2 linked regions of the Loktanella sp. M215 genome follow. The protein of the gene in region 1 interacts with the protein of each later gene in a pairwise test. Links are inferred from orthologs where the notes say so. Each region holds a gene or a part of one and is shown on either strand. Other genes may lie near its edges.

The links. Proteins that work in one complex are often made in the same cells at the same time.
Region 2: the proteins of pheT (region 1) and secD interact in binary tests that used the Escherichia coli proteins (3 or more experiments, as listed by UniProt). The link is inferred for Loktanella sp. M215 from one-to-one orthologs.

What each region holds. Positions count from the first base shown.
Region 1 is NZ_WMEA01000001.1:538,453-546,366, reverse strand. Bases 1,959-5,039 are described here. They hold pheT (phenylalanine--tRNA ligase subunit beta), read left to right. Parts: upstream 1,959-2,341; coding sequence 2,342-4,738; downstream 4,739-5,039. Other genes in these bases: GLR48_RS02660 (glutathione S-transferase family protein), read right to left, coding at 4,799-5,039; GLR48_RS02670 (DUF1190 domain-containing protein), read left to right, coding at 1,959-2,259. Also shown: tRNA (N(6)-L-threonylcarbamoyladenosine(37)-C(2))-methylthiotransferase MtaB, read left to right, coding at 1-379; GLR48_RS02675 (glutathionylspermidine synthase family protein), read left to right, coding at 421-1,614; more of GLR48_RS02670, read left to right, coding at 1,666-1,958; more of GLR48_RS02660, read right to left, coding at 5,040-5,497; large conductance mechanosensitive channel protein MscL, read left to right, coding at 5,628-6,056; GLR48_RS02650 (sensor histidine kinase), read right to left, coding at 6,362-7,914.
Region 2 is NZ_WMEA01000001.1:2,884,660-2,889,966, reverse strand. The notes cover bases 2,417-5,307. They hold secD (protein translocase subunit SecD), read right to left. Parts: upstream 4,733-5,307; coding sequence 3,101-4,732; downstream 2,417-3,100. Other genes in these bases: yajC (preprotein translocase subunit YajC), read right to left, coding at 4,767-5,048; secF (protein translocase subunit SecF), read right to left, coding at 2,417-3,096. Outside these bases: GLR48_RS14230 (heme ABC transporter permease), read right to left, coding at 1-454; heme exporter protein CcmB, read right to left, coding at 497-1,153; heme ABC exporter ATP-binding protein CcmA, read right to left, coding at 1,150-1,764; GLR48_RS14215 (Mth938-like domain-containing protein), read right to left, coding at 1,770-2,123; more of secF, read right to left, coding at 2,125-2,416. UniProt on the Escherichia coli protein: Part of the Sec protein translocase complex. Interacts with the SecYEG preprotein conducting channel. SecDF uses the proton motive force (PMF) to complete protein translocation after the ATP-dependent function of SecA.

The sequences.
Region 1 (7,914 bases):
TCCGACCGAGACCGAGGCGGCCTTTGCCAATTCGCTGGCGCTCGTGGCCGATTGCCATCTGACCTGGCTGCACGTTTTCCCCTATTCGCCGCGCCCCGGCACCCCGGCCGCGCGGATGCCGCAGGTGCGCGGGCCGCAGATCAAGGACCGGGCCGCGCGTCTGCGGGCCGCGGGCGACGCCGCCGTGCAGGCACATCTGGCAGCACAGGTCGGCCAGCGCCATGACATCCTGATGGAATCGCCCCGCATGGGCCGCACCGCGCAGTTCGCCGAGGTCCATCTCGACAGCGACCAGCCCGAGGGGCGTATCGTCTCTGCCCGGATCATCGGGCACCAGGGCGCGGCGCTTCTGGGCCAGGGCGACGCTGCGGCCGCCTGACCCGCCCATCTGCCTTCCCTTCATCCTCAAAGGCCTGATCCATGAAAAGAATCCCCCTCGGCGCGCGCCTCGATATGGCCGAAAAGGCCGAGGCCGCGGGCTTCAGCTTTCACACGATGTACGGCGAACCCTACTGGGACGAGGAGACGGCCTATGCCTTCACCCTGCGCCAGATCGAGGACGACATCGAGGACCCCTCCACCGCCCTGCACGCCATGTGCCGCGAAGCGGTAGCCGAAATCGTCAAGTCGGAAGAGCTGATGCAGCGGCTGGCGATCCCGCGTGAGCATTGGGATCTGGTGGCCGAATCCTGGCAAAGTGGTGCGCCGGAGCTCTATGGACGGTTCGACCTGATCTACGACGGACAAGGTCCGGCGAAGATGATCGAATACAATGCCGACACGCCCACGGCCCTATTCGAGAGCGCCTCTTTCCAGTGGGACTGGCTGGAGGACATGATCCGTAACGGCGCCCTGCCGGAAGGCACAGACCAGTTCAACGGCATCTACGAGGCCCTGACCGCGCGCTTTGCCCAGATCAGTCCGGCGGGCACCCATATCCATTTCACCGCCTTCGCAGACTCGCCCGAGGATTACGCCACGGTCGAGATGATGGCCTATGCGGCGCGGGCCGCCGACATGGGCGCACATTTCGTGAACCTGCCAGAGATCGGCGTGACCGACACCGGCCAGTTCGCCGATGCCGAGGGCCGCGTGATCGGCACCCTGTTCAAGCTTTATCCATGGGAAGACCTGCTGCGCGACGATTTCGCGACCCATCTGGCGGGGGCGCAATGCCGATACCTCGAACCCGCGTGGAAGGCCGTCGTGTCGAACAAGGGCCTCCTGCCGGTTCTGTGGCAGATGTTCGAAGGGCATCCGAACCTGCTGCCCAGCTTCTTTGCCGACGACCTGGATGCCGGGTCGGACGCCGTGACGCGGGCGGAGGATGCGCTGGCGCGCGGGGTCGTGCGAAAGCCAGTGTTCAGCCGCGAAGGTGCCAGCATCAGTATCCGGCAAGGCGACGCGGTGATCGAGGATGCGACCGTGCGCGACTACGACGCGCACCCGATGATCGCGCAGGCCTATCACGAGATGCCGGTCTTCGACGGCTTTCGTCCCGTCATCGGCACGTGGATCGTCGGCGAGACCTGCGTCGGCATGGGCCTGCGGGAAGACCGGTCCCGGATCACGCAGGATCTGAGCCGGTTCAAGCCGCATTACATTCTCGACTGATGCACCCTATCTAACGCCATGAACCCGCCCGCCTGCCAAGGAGACGCCACCGTGACCGCATCCCGCCCCCTGAAACGCACCCGCATCATGCCCGCAATCCTGCTGGGGGCCACTGCGTTTGCGTTGGCCGGCTGCAAGGACGACGCGGTCGAGGCGAACGCCTTTCCCGACAAGGCATCCTGTGAGGCCGCGGCGAATGCCGGGACGGTCGCATTCACCGTCCAGGACTGCGACGCCGCCTATCAGGATGCGCTGGTCGAATACGAACGGTCCGCCCCGCGCTACGACGATCAGGCGCTGTGCGAGGAACAGCACGGCGGCGCCTGCGTCGTGGACGAGAGAGCGGCTGGTGGCGGCGGGTCGATCTTCATGCCGCTGATGGCGGGCTACCTGATGGGCAGCATGCTGGGCGGCAACCGCGCGATGACGCAGCCGCTGTACCGCGATGCCGGGGGCAAGTTCGCGACGGCGGGGGGCGGCACGGTGCTGAACGGCAATCGCGGCAGCGCCCGGATGCAGCCATCCAGCTTTCGCGCAGCCCCTGCAGCGGCGGCACCCATGTCACGCGCCACGGTCAGCAAGACCGGCGGATTCGGGTCGTCGCGGACCAGCAGTTTCGGCAGCAGCCGCAGCTTTGGCGGCTGAGGCGGCCCGCAGACCAGTGCTTTCACCCGCGGAAGCGATGCGCTAAGAACGCGCAACTTCTGATCTGGCGAAAGTGCGCGCGATGAAATTCACCCTGTCATGGCTGAAAACCCACCTTGAGACGGATGCCTCGGTTGCAGAGATCGCCGAGACGCTGACCGATCTGGGGCTGGAGGTGGAGGGGATCGAGAACCCCGCCGAAAAGCTGCGCCCCTTCACCATCGGTTATGTCGAAACCGCCGAGAAGCATCCCGACGCGGACAAGCTGCGCGTCTGTCAGGTGCGGACCGGCAACGGGCTGGAACAGATCATCTGCGGCGCGCCCAACGCGCGGGCGGGCATCACCGTGGTCGTCGCCCATCCGGGCGTATATGTCCCCGGCATCGACACGACCATCGGCGTGGGCAAGATCCGTGGCATCGAAAGCCACGGCATGATGGCCTCGGAACGCGAGCTGGAATTGTCCGAGGAACACGACGGTATCATCGAACTGCCCGAGGGCGAGGTTGGCAGCAGCTTTGCCGATTGGCTGGCGGTGCACGCGCCTGCGCGCGTCGATCCGGTGATCGAGATCGCGATCACGCCGAACCGGGCCGACGCGCTGGGCGTGCGCGGCGTGGCGCGGGATCTGGCGGCGCGGGGACTCGGAACACTGAAGCCGCTGGAGACGCCGCAGATCGACGGCACCTTCACTTCCGATCTGGGCGTGTCGATTGATGACGACACGCGCGACGGATGCCCTGTGTTCTGCGGGCGTCTGATCCGTGGCGTCAGCAACGGACCCAGCCCGGACTGGCTGCAGGCGCGGCTGCGGGCGATCGGGCTACGGCCGATCTCGTTCCTCGTCGATGTGACGAACTTCTTCACCTACGATCTGAACCGGCCACTGCACGTCTTCGATGCCGACAAGGTGCAGGGCAATCTGCGCGTCCACCGCGCAACGGGCGGCGAACAGATCGTGGCGTTGGATGACAAGATTTATACCCTGTCGCCCGGCCAGATCGCGATTTCCGATGACGCCGGCGTGCAAAGCATTGCAGGCGTCATGGGCGGCGATGCCACGGGATGCACACCCGAGACGGTCAACGTCTTCGTCGAAAGTGCCTACTGGGACCCGGTGCAGATCGCCTACACCGGCCGCGCGCTGAAGATCAATTCCGACGCCCGCTACCGGTTCGAACGCGGGATCGACCCCGCCTTCACGCCCGACGGGCTGGACCATGCGGTCGCGCTGATCCAGTCGGTCGTGGGCGGCGAGGCGTCAGAGGTCGTGCAGGCCGGCGCCGTGCCGGATACCGACCGCGCCTACAAGCTGGACACGGACCGCGTCATCAGCCTTGTGGGCATGGACATTCCCGCCGCGACCCAGCGCGCGACGCTGGCGGCGCTGGGCTTCGTGCTGAAGGGTGACATGGCCCATGTGCCAAGCTGGCGCGGCGACGTGCAGGGCGAGGCCGATCTGGTGGAAGAGGTCGCGCGGATCGCGTCGCTGACCAAACTGGTCGGCGTGCCGATGCCGCGCACGCAGCCGGGCGTGCCAAAGCCGGTGCTGACACCCGCGCAGGTGCGGCTGACGGTGGCGCGGCGTGCAGCTGCGGCGCTGGGCTACAACGAATGCGTGACCTACAGCTTCCTCGACGAAGCCGCGGCCGGGTTGTTCGGCGGCGGCACCGATGCCACGCGGCTTGAAAACCCGATCTCGACCGAGATGTCGCATCTGCGCCCATCCTTGCTGCCGGGGCTGTTACAGGCCGCGGCGCGCAATCAGGCGCGCGGGTTCGGTGACATCGCGCTGTTCGAGGCGGGTGATGTGTTTAGCGGTGGCGAACCGGGTGATCAGCAGCCCTGCGTTGCGGGCGTGATGATCGGGCGCACCGGACCCAAGGACGTGCATGGCGCGTCGCGCGCCGTCGATGTCTTCGACGCGAAGGCGGATGCCGAAGCGTTGCTGGCTGCGATGGGCGCACCGGCCAAGGTGCAGATCCTGCGTGGGGATGACGGCTGGTGGCACCCCGGGCGGCACGGTCTGATCTGTTTGGGGCCCAAAAAGGTGCTGGGCATCTTCGGCGAGTTGCACCCGCGTGTGCTGCGCGCGCTGAATGTGAAGGGGACCGCGGTCGCCTTTACCCTGTTCCCGGCAGAGATCCCGCTGCCGCGCAACAAGACGAACACGCGTGCGGCCCTTGTGGCCACGGACTTGCAGGCCGTCGAGCGCGATTTCGCTTTCGTCGTCGATGCACAGGTCGAGGCGCTGACACTGGTCAATGCCGCCGCCGGTGCCGACAAGGCGCTGATCGCCGAAGTGAGGGTATTCGATTCCTTCACCGGCGGGTCGCTGGGCGAGGGGAAGAAGTCACTCGCGATCACCGTACGGCTACAGCCCGTGGATGCGACATTGACCGAGGCGCAGATCGAAGGGATCGGCAAGCAGATCGTGGCTAAGGTCGAAAAGGCCACGGGCGGCACGCTGCGCGGCTAGCCGCGTCCGGGTCTGCCTGTGCAGACCCGGATGCCTGTCCGTTCAGGTTAATGCGGAGTCTCAGGCCTTGGGGTCGGGGATGGATTTGGCTTTCTGGACGGCGGGTCGGGCGAAGAAACGGTCGACGTAGTCCGGCACATGCGTCAGGTCGGTGTAGCCGGTGACCTCTTTCGCGCCATAGAAATCGAGCGCATTCAGCCAAGGGGCCAAGGCGATATCCGCGATGGAGAAGTCGCCGGCGATCCACTCTTGCCCTGCGAGTGCGGCTTCGACGGCGCCGAGCAGGCGCTTCGCCTCTGTGATGTAGCGCTGTTGGGGGCGGGGATCGTCGATATCCTTGCCCGCGAATTTGTAGAAATAGCCAAGTTGGCCGAACATCGGGCCGACACCCCCCATCTGAAACATGACCCACTGGATGATCCGCGCCTTGTCGGCGGCGGTCCGGCCCAGAAGCTTGCCGGACTTTTCAGCCAGATAGATCAGGATCGCGCCGGATTCGAATAGGCCGATGGGGCCGTCCGGCCCGTTCGGATCAATGATGGCCGGGATCTTGCCGTTCGGGTTGAGGGAGGTGAAAGCGTCGGATTTCACGTCGGCATCTTTGAGGGTCACGAGATGCGGCTCGTAGGCGAACCCCATCTCTTCAAGGGCGATGGAAACCTTCACGCCGTTGGGCGTGGGATAGGAGTACAGCTGAATCACCGTCGGATCGGCGGCCGGCCAGCGTGATGTGATGGGGAAAGCTGAAAGGTCGGTCATTGCATGGTCCACATTTTGGGGCGCGTGGCGCGTTGAAACGGCTTCTTTTTTTCTACAAAGGCGATAAAGGTGGCGCGCATTGCAGGAAAGCGGCAAACCGTCGCAGTCTGAATCACAGGGGGACAAAAGCGTGCTGAACGAATTTAAGGATTTCATTGCCAAGGGCAATGTCATGGATCTTGCCGTAGGTATCATCATCGGCGCGGCCTTTACGGCCATCGTGACGTCTTTGGTGGGTGATCTGATCAACCCGATCATTGGCCTGATCCTTGGCGGGGTCGATTTCAGCAACATGTACGTCGTACTGTCTGGCACCGTACCGGATAATGCCGGTCTGCAGATTGCGCGGGATGCCGGTGCAGCCGTGTTTGCCTACGGTGCTTTCATCACGGCCTGCATCAATTTCCTCATCATCGCCTTCGTGGTGTTCATGCTGGTCAAGGCCGTCAACAGCATCAAATCACAGGCAGAGCGGCCGGATGATATCGCGCCTGATGTCCACACCGGTCCATCCGAACTGGACGTCCTGATCGAAATCCGGGATCAGCTGCGCAAATAGAAAGACTGAAAGGCCCGCCTTTTGGCGGGCCTTTTATCTTTGGTTCCGGTCGTCCCGTTGGCGTCGGTCGTTGGTCCGCACGGACTGCCGCGTTCCCCCGCTAAAGGGATCCCCCTTGCGTGTGAGGAGGAAGATCATAAGCGCCGCCAGGCCGATCGCGGCCATGCTGGCAAGAAATACATCGAAGGTCATGGTCAGTTCCATCCTAGCTTGTAACCAAACGAGCCTTGGATGGATTCGGTTCCCGGGTTTGACGTCTTGCGACCACTAACCTCGTGCTGTGGCTGATTTGCAGCGGTGCAGCGTCAATAGTCGAGGGGGTCCGGAATGTCCGTCGTGATCGGGAAAGCGACCGTGACCGTGTGCCCGTCGGCGGTTTCAGCCGTTTCGACTTTGCCACCCAACTGGACGGAAAACGCTCGGATCAACTGATGGCCGACACCCTTCCCTTTGTGATCCTGAGACAGAACGGCCGATGTGCTGCACTGGAATTGCGCCATTCCCGGCGCAACAATCAACAGGCTGAACCGCATAAAGCGTTGGGCCCCATCCGTCCGAGGTGCCGCGCCCAGTTGCTGGGTCACATTTGTTCCGACTTCACCGACCAGAAGAGCGAGGGGCACGGCCTGATCCGGCAGCAGGTGGAAATTATCGACCTTCAGATCATGTTCGATGTCATTGCCGATTTCCGAAAGCTGGGCAAAAAGCGTGCCGCAGATATCGGCCATCAAAGGCCGCGCCTCGGTGCGGGCCAGATCCTTGGATTGATAGATGTAGCGATGCACCGTCGCGAGGCCAAGGACACGGTCCTGCAGCCGTTTCAGGGCATGACGGCTTTCGTCCGATTGGGCCGTCCGGATCTGCATGTTCATGATCGACGAGATCATTTGCAGATTGTTTTTGACCCGGTGATGGACTTCTTTCAGCAACACGTTCTTTTCACGCAGGCTGTTTTCCATCCGGGCTTCATCGTCGATCAGATCGTAGGCCATGTTGACGAAGGTCTGTTCCAGGTCGAAAAGCTCTTGCGGCAGCATTTCGGTGTTCTTGGCTTTCGGCAGCGCCCGGTCAGCGGCAAAGCGGCGCATCCGGCTGCGCAGATCCTGGACCGGGCTGACCACCAGACGGTGGACGGCGAAATACGCGACCAGAAGGCTTGCCAGCCACATCAGCGCGGGCAGAAAGAACGACGGCAGCGTGATCGCGGTGCTCGCGAGGAAGCCTTCGGTCGGGGCCCACCCGGTCATGGCGTAGGCAAGGCCGGGCACCAGCGTCAGCATGACGAAGACACGCCGCTGGCCATCCGCGTTGCGCCCGACAAAGGTCGACGGGTCGGCGCCCAGCCGCAGCAAAGCCTCTTGCGACAGGTCGACGACCGGATTGACCGGCGCTTCGCCCTGCGACGCTATGATCTGGCCGTTGCGGTCAAAGATGACAAGGGACAGCGGCGGCGCGGAATTGTCGAGGTCGGGCATACCGGTCAATGTGTCGGTCGGCAAAGCCAGCACGATTTGACCGGCGACCGTCCCGTCCCGCACGATGGGTTGCAACAGAATGACACTGTTGCTTTCACCCGGTTCGGCACCCAGCCGTGTATTCAGGACCGTGTCCGCGCTGCTGGCCACCGCGCGTGCGCGGTCATCGGTGCCGATCGAAAACGGTGCACTTTCCGACGAGCAGGCGATCATGCCCGATGTCTGAAGAACACCGGCAAAGCTGATGCTGGGGTCCGAATCCCGGAAAGCCCGAAAAGCGGCGCTGCACGCTTCAGGGTCATCGGACGTCAGCCCCACGGTTGTCGCTTGGCTGCGTGCGGCACCGATTGCCCGTTGCAGGGTCTGCCGCTCGCCTGAAATCG
Region 2 (5,307 bases), 2.3 Mb from region 1 along the record:
TATCAGGATCCTCGATCGCGGCCCAGAGTGCGATGTAGCCGAGGTAGAACAGAAAGAGGATCAGGAAGGACGTCAGCCGCGGATCCCAGGCCCAGTAGGTGCCCCACATCGGGCTGCCCCAGATCGCCCCGGTGATCAGCGCGATCACGGTCATGGCCAACCCGACGGGGGCTGCGGCGCGGGCAGCCAAGGCGCTCACGTGATGGCGGCGCACCAGCCAGATCAAAGATGCGACCAGCATCATGAACCACGCGTTGATCGCCATCAGCGCGCTCGGCACGTGCAGGTAGATGATCTTGACGGTCGAACCTTGACGCGCTTCCTCTGGCGTAAAGAAGAAGCCCCAGATCAGGCCGACCAACAGGCAGGCGCCGGCCACGGCAAAGGCCACGCGCATGACGGGCGCGGTCCAGTCCATGAACCTTTTCGGATTTGCATATTCCCAGATCGACATGTGTTACCCCTACCCCGGCGCTTGGCGCCCCTCAATCCCCGATCACCGCAGGTTGATGCGCAGCACCGCCGCCGAGGCGAAGGGCAAAAGCGCGAAACATCCCAAAGTGATCGCCCCCATCAGCATCAGGGGCGCCGTGGCCCCCGTCCCGTCAACGCCGCGGCGCACCGCCTCTGCCCCGAAGATCAGCGTCGGCACATAAAGCGGCAGAACCAGCAGCGACAGCAACAGGCCACCGCGTCGCAGGCCGACGGTCAGCGCCGCACCAAAGCTGCCGATCATCGACAGCGCCGGCGTCCCGATGGCAAGGCTGACCAGCAGATAGGCGTAGGCGGCGGGCTGCATGTTCAGAAAGAACCCAAGTGCCGGGGCCACCAGCGTCAGCGGCAGGCCCGTGGTGATCCAGTGCGCCAGCGCCTTGATCAGGGCCACGCCTTCCAACGGCAAGGGCGCTGTGGCCAGCAGGGCCAGCGACCCGTCCTCGAAATCCAGCGCAAAGATGCGGTCGAGCGACAGGAGGGCCGCCAGCAGCGCCGCGACCCAGAGGATGCCCGGTGCGATCAGCGCCAGTGTGCTGCGGTCGGGGCCGACGCCGAAGGGCACCAGCACCACGACGATCAGAAAGAACGCAAGGCCAAGCCCGAAGCCGCCACCGGCCCGGACAGCCAAAGCCAGATCGCGCCAGAGGAGTGCCGTCACAGGAACGCCTCGTCGGACCCGCCGGTCGCGTCCGGTTTGGCCACGAAAGGTGTCAGGTCCAGCGTCGGCGCCTCCAGCCCCAGGTCGATATGCGTGGCGATGACGGCACAACCGCCCTGTCCCAGATGCACGTCCCGCATCCAACTGGCGAAGTTGCGCACGGAAAAGGCATCGAGGCTGACGGTCGGCTCGTCGAGGAAGAGAACCTTGCGCCCGATCACGCCCAGACGGGCCAGACCCAGCCGCCGCTTTTGCCCCGCCGACAGGGTGCCAGCCGCACGGGTCCGCAGCCCGTCCAGATCGAAGGCGGCATAGACGGCATCCGGCACGCTCAGCCCATAAACCTGCGCCCAGAAGGTCAGGTTCTCCGTGACCGTCAGCGCCGTCTTGATGCCGTCCGCGTGGCTGGCATACGCGCTGGTCCCCTCGGAGTAATCCACCGTGCCATCGAGCGGCGGCTGCAAGCCCGCCAGCGTGCGCAGCAGTGTCGTCTTGCCGACACCGTTCGGCCCGCGCAGGATCAGCGCCTCGCCCGCTTTCAGATCGAATGAGACGTGGTCCAGCACCGGCACGCCGCCGCGCGCGCAGCGCAGGTCACGGACCTGCAGCACGGCGCTCAGACCGGGAACAGGGCGAGTGCGACCCGGCGGCCCTCGCTCAGCAGCACGTTGTAGGTGCGGCAGGCGGCGGGGGATGCCATGGTTTCGACGCCAAGGCCCGCGGCCTCCAGCGCCTGACGAAAGGCAGCGGGCGGATGGGCGATTTCGGCGCCGGTGCCGACGAAGACGACGTCGACCTTGTCCGCAGCAGCGATCAGGGCCGCGGTGTCGTCATAGCCGCCCCAGGGTGCGATGCCGGATGGCATGACCGTGACAGCGCCCTCGATCACCTTGCCGCCGATGCGAAAGAAACCGGGGCCGTAGCCGTCGATGGGTTTCGCGTTGTCGTAGGTGATCTCGGTCAGGCGCATGTCACTTGCTTTCTACGTCGGCGTAACGACCCACCGTCTTGGGGTCCTTTTTGGACCAGTCCCGCTTGACGCCCAGCATCAGCACGATGTTCTTGGCGATATAGATCGACGAATAGGTGCCGACGATGATGCCCCAGGTGATCGCGAACACAAAGCCCCGGATCACGTCGCCGCCCAGCACCAGAAGCGCGATCAGCGCAAGGATCGTGGTGCCCGAGGTCATCAGGGTCCGACTGAGTGTTTCGTTGGCGGACAGGTTCAGCACGTCGATCAGCGGCATGACTTTGTATTTGCGCAGGTTTTCACGCACTCGGTCAAAAACGACGACGGTATCGTTGATCGAATAGCCGACGATGGTCAGCAGGGCCGCGATGATCGCAAGGTCGAACTTGATCTGCAGCAGCGCGAAAAGGCCGATGGTCAGGCCGACGTCGTGCGCCAATGCGACGATCCCTCCCAGCGCGAACTGCCATTCGAAGCGCAGCCAGATGTAGACGACGATGGCACCGATCGCCCCCAGCACCGACAGCACGGCAGAGCGGATCAATTCGCCCGACACCTTCGGGCCGACGCTTTCGACAGAGGCGAACTGCACATTCGGATCGACGGCGGTCAATGCGCCTTCGATGGACGACATCGTTTCCGGCGTGATGCTCTCGGCGTCGCCCTGCGCCTGAATGCGCACCTCGGCCACGTTGCGGTCGGGGCCAAAGCCGGGATCGAAAACCTCGGTGATGGTCACGTCGCCCAGTTGCAGCGGGTCGAGTGCCGCGCGGTAGGCGCCCACGTCCACCGATTGCGTGCTTTCCGTGCGGATCGTCGTGCCGCCCTTGAAGTCGATGCCGTAGTTCAGTCCGAAGGCCAGATAGGCGACAAGGGACAGCACCAGCAGGACGATGGATCCGCCGAAGGTGATCTTGGACAGGCCGAAAAAGTTGATGTTCGTATCGTCGGGAACAAGACGCAGACGCATGACCCTAAACCTCGATTGTTTTCGGACGCCGCCAGGCGAACCAGATGACGATCAGCGACCGCGTGACGAAGATCGCGGTAAAGATCGACGTGATGATGCCCAGACCCAGCGTGACCGCAAAGCCGCGAACCGGACCGGACCCCATGTAGAACAGGATCGCGGCGGTGATCAGCGTGGTGACATTACTGTCCACGATGGCCGAGAGGGCGCGTTCATAGCCAAGTTCGATGGCGCGGGCCGGCCCCTTGGCGGTGCGCAGTTCTTCGCGGATCCGCTCGAACACCAGCACGTTGGCGTCCACCGCCATGCCGACGGTCAGCACGATGCCCGCGATGCCCGGCAGGGTCAGCGTCGCCCCGATCAGGGACAATCCGCCAAAGATCAGCCCCATGTTGATCATCAGCGCGATATTGGCAAAAAGGCCGAACAACCCGTAGGTCATCAGCATGAAGATCACGACAAGGGCAGAGCCCACGACGGCGGCCTGCTTGCCCGCGTCGATGCTGTCCTGCCCCAGTTGCGGGCCGATGGTGCGTTCTTCGAGGAAGCTCAGCTTGGCCGGCAAGGCACCGGCGCGCAGCAGCACGGCCAGATTGGTCGATTCCTCGACTGTGAAGTTGCCGGTAATGATGCCCGATCCGCCGGGAATATGGCTTTGGATCGTGGGGGCGCTGATGACTTCGTTATCAAGCACGATGGCAAAGGGTTCGCCGATGTGATCCAGCGTGTAATCGCCGAACTTGCGCGCGCCGGTCACGTTGAAGCGGAAATTCACCGCAGGCCGCCCGTTCTGGTCGAAGGCGGGCTGGGCATCGACAAGCTCTTCGCCGCTGACGACGGGCGCGGTGTCGAGGACGTAGAACACGCCGGGCTGATCGACGGAGGGCAGCACCTCTTGTCCGACGCCCGCCTGTTCGGTGGCACTGGCGGCGCGGCCGACGACGGGCTGAAAGGTCAGCTGCGCCGTGGTGCCGATGATGTCCTTGACCTCTTGCGCCGATCCGACGCCGGGCACCTCGACCAGAATCCGCGTCTCGCCCTGACGCTGGATCGTGGGTTCGCGGGTGCCGACCTCGTCGATGCGGCGACGGATGATTTCCAGCGATTGCTGCATGGTCCGGTCGTCCACGGCGAGCTTTTCGGCGTCCGACAGGCGAATCGTCAGCAGCGGGCCGTTGCCCGTCACCTCGATATCCGTGGACCCGGCCCCGGTCAGCGAGGTAATGGGCCGCGCCAGACCGCGCGCGATTTCCAGCGCGCGATCAGCACCGGCTGGTTCAGAGATGCGGACGATAAGCTCGTCCGGTGCACTGCTTTCGCGGGTGACGAAACCGACGGTGTTACGATCAGCCGCAAGGGCATCCCGAACCTCTGGCCATGTGGCGTTCATGATCGTGGCGTAGACGTCAGACGTCTGCACCTCGGCCAGCAGGTGCGCACCGCCGCGCAGATCAAGGCCAAGATTCACGAGGCCCGAGGGCAGGAACGACGGCCAGGTCGTGTCGACCTGACCTTGCGCGATGGCGTCGTTATGGGTCTCGACCCGGCTGTAGAAGGCGTTGGGCAGCGCCAGCGCCAGACCGACGATGACCGTCAGCCAGATCGCGGCCTGTTTGAAGGCAGAGAGGTGCAGCATGTAATAAAAGCCCTTGGGCCAGAGGTATCGCGGCTTATTTTGCCGGTTCGGTCTTGTTCACGACGGTCGCGATGGTGGACCGGATCACGCGGATCTTCACACCGGTCGCAATCTCGACCTCGACTTCCTTGTCGGCGTCGTTGACGGCCGTGACCTTGCCCAGAATGCCACCCTGCGTGATGACGCGGTCACCACGGCGCAGCGCGTCCACCATCGCCTGATGTTCCTTCAGCTTTTTCTGCTGGGGACGGATCAACAGGAAATACATGATCCCGAAGATGATCAGCATCAGAATAAGCGATTGGGTGCCCTGCATGGCGGTTCCTCCAAAGTCTGTCGCAGGGTGCACAGGCCCCCCGTCAAAGTCGCGGCACATTAGGTCTGGGGTTCACGAATGGCAACCATTCCCCCGTCTGCGCCCTCGCGATATCGGGGGGATGCGGCGGGGCGTCAATGGGGCTGCGTCAAATCGCTGTCCGCCGCGGTCACATTCGCGCCAGACCCATGGCCTTTCCCCCCTTCAATGCGCGGCGGACTTGGTGCATACCCGCGCCACCACGCACGCCGACAGGAAG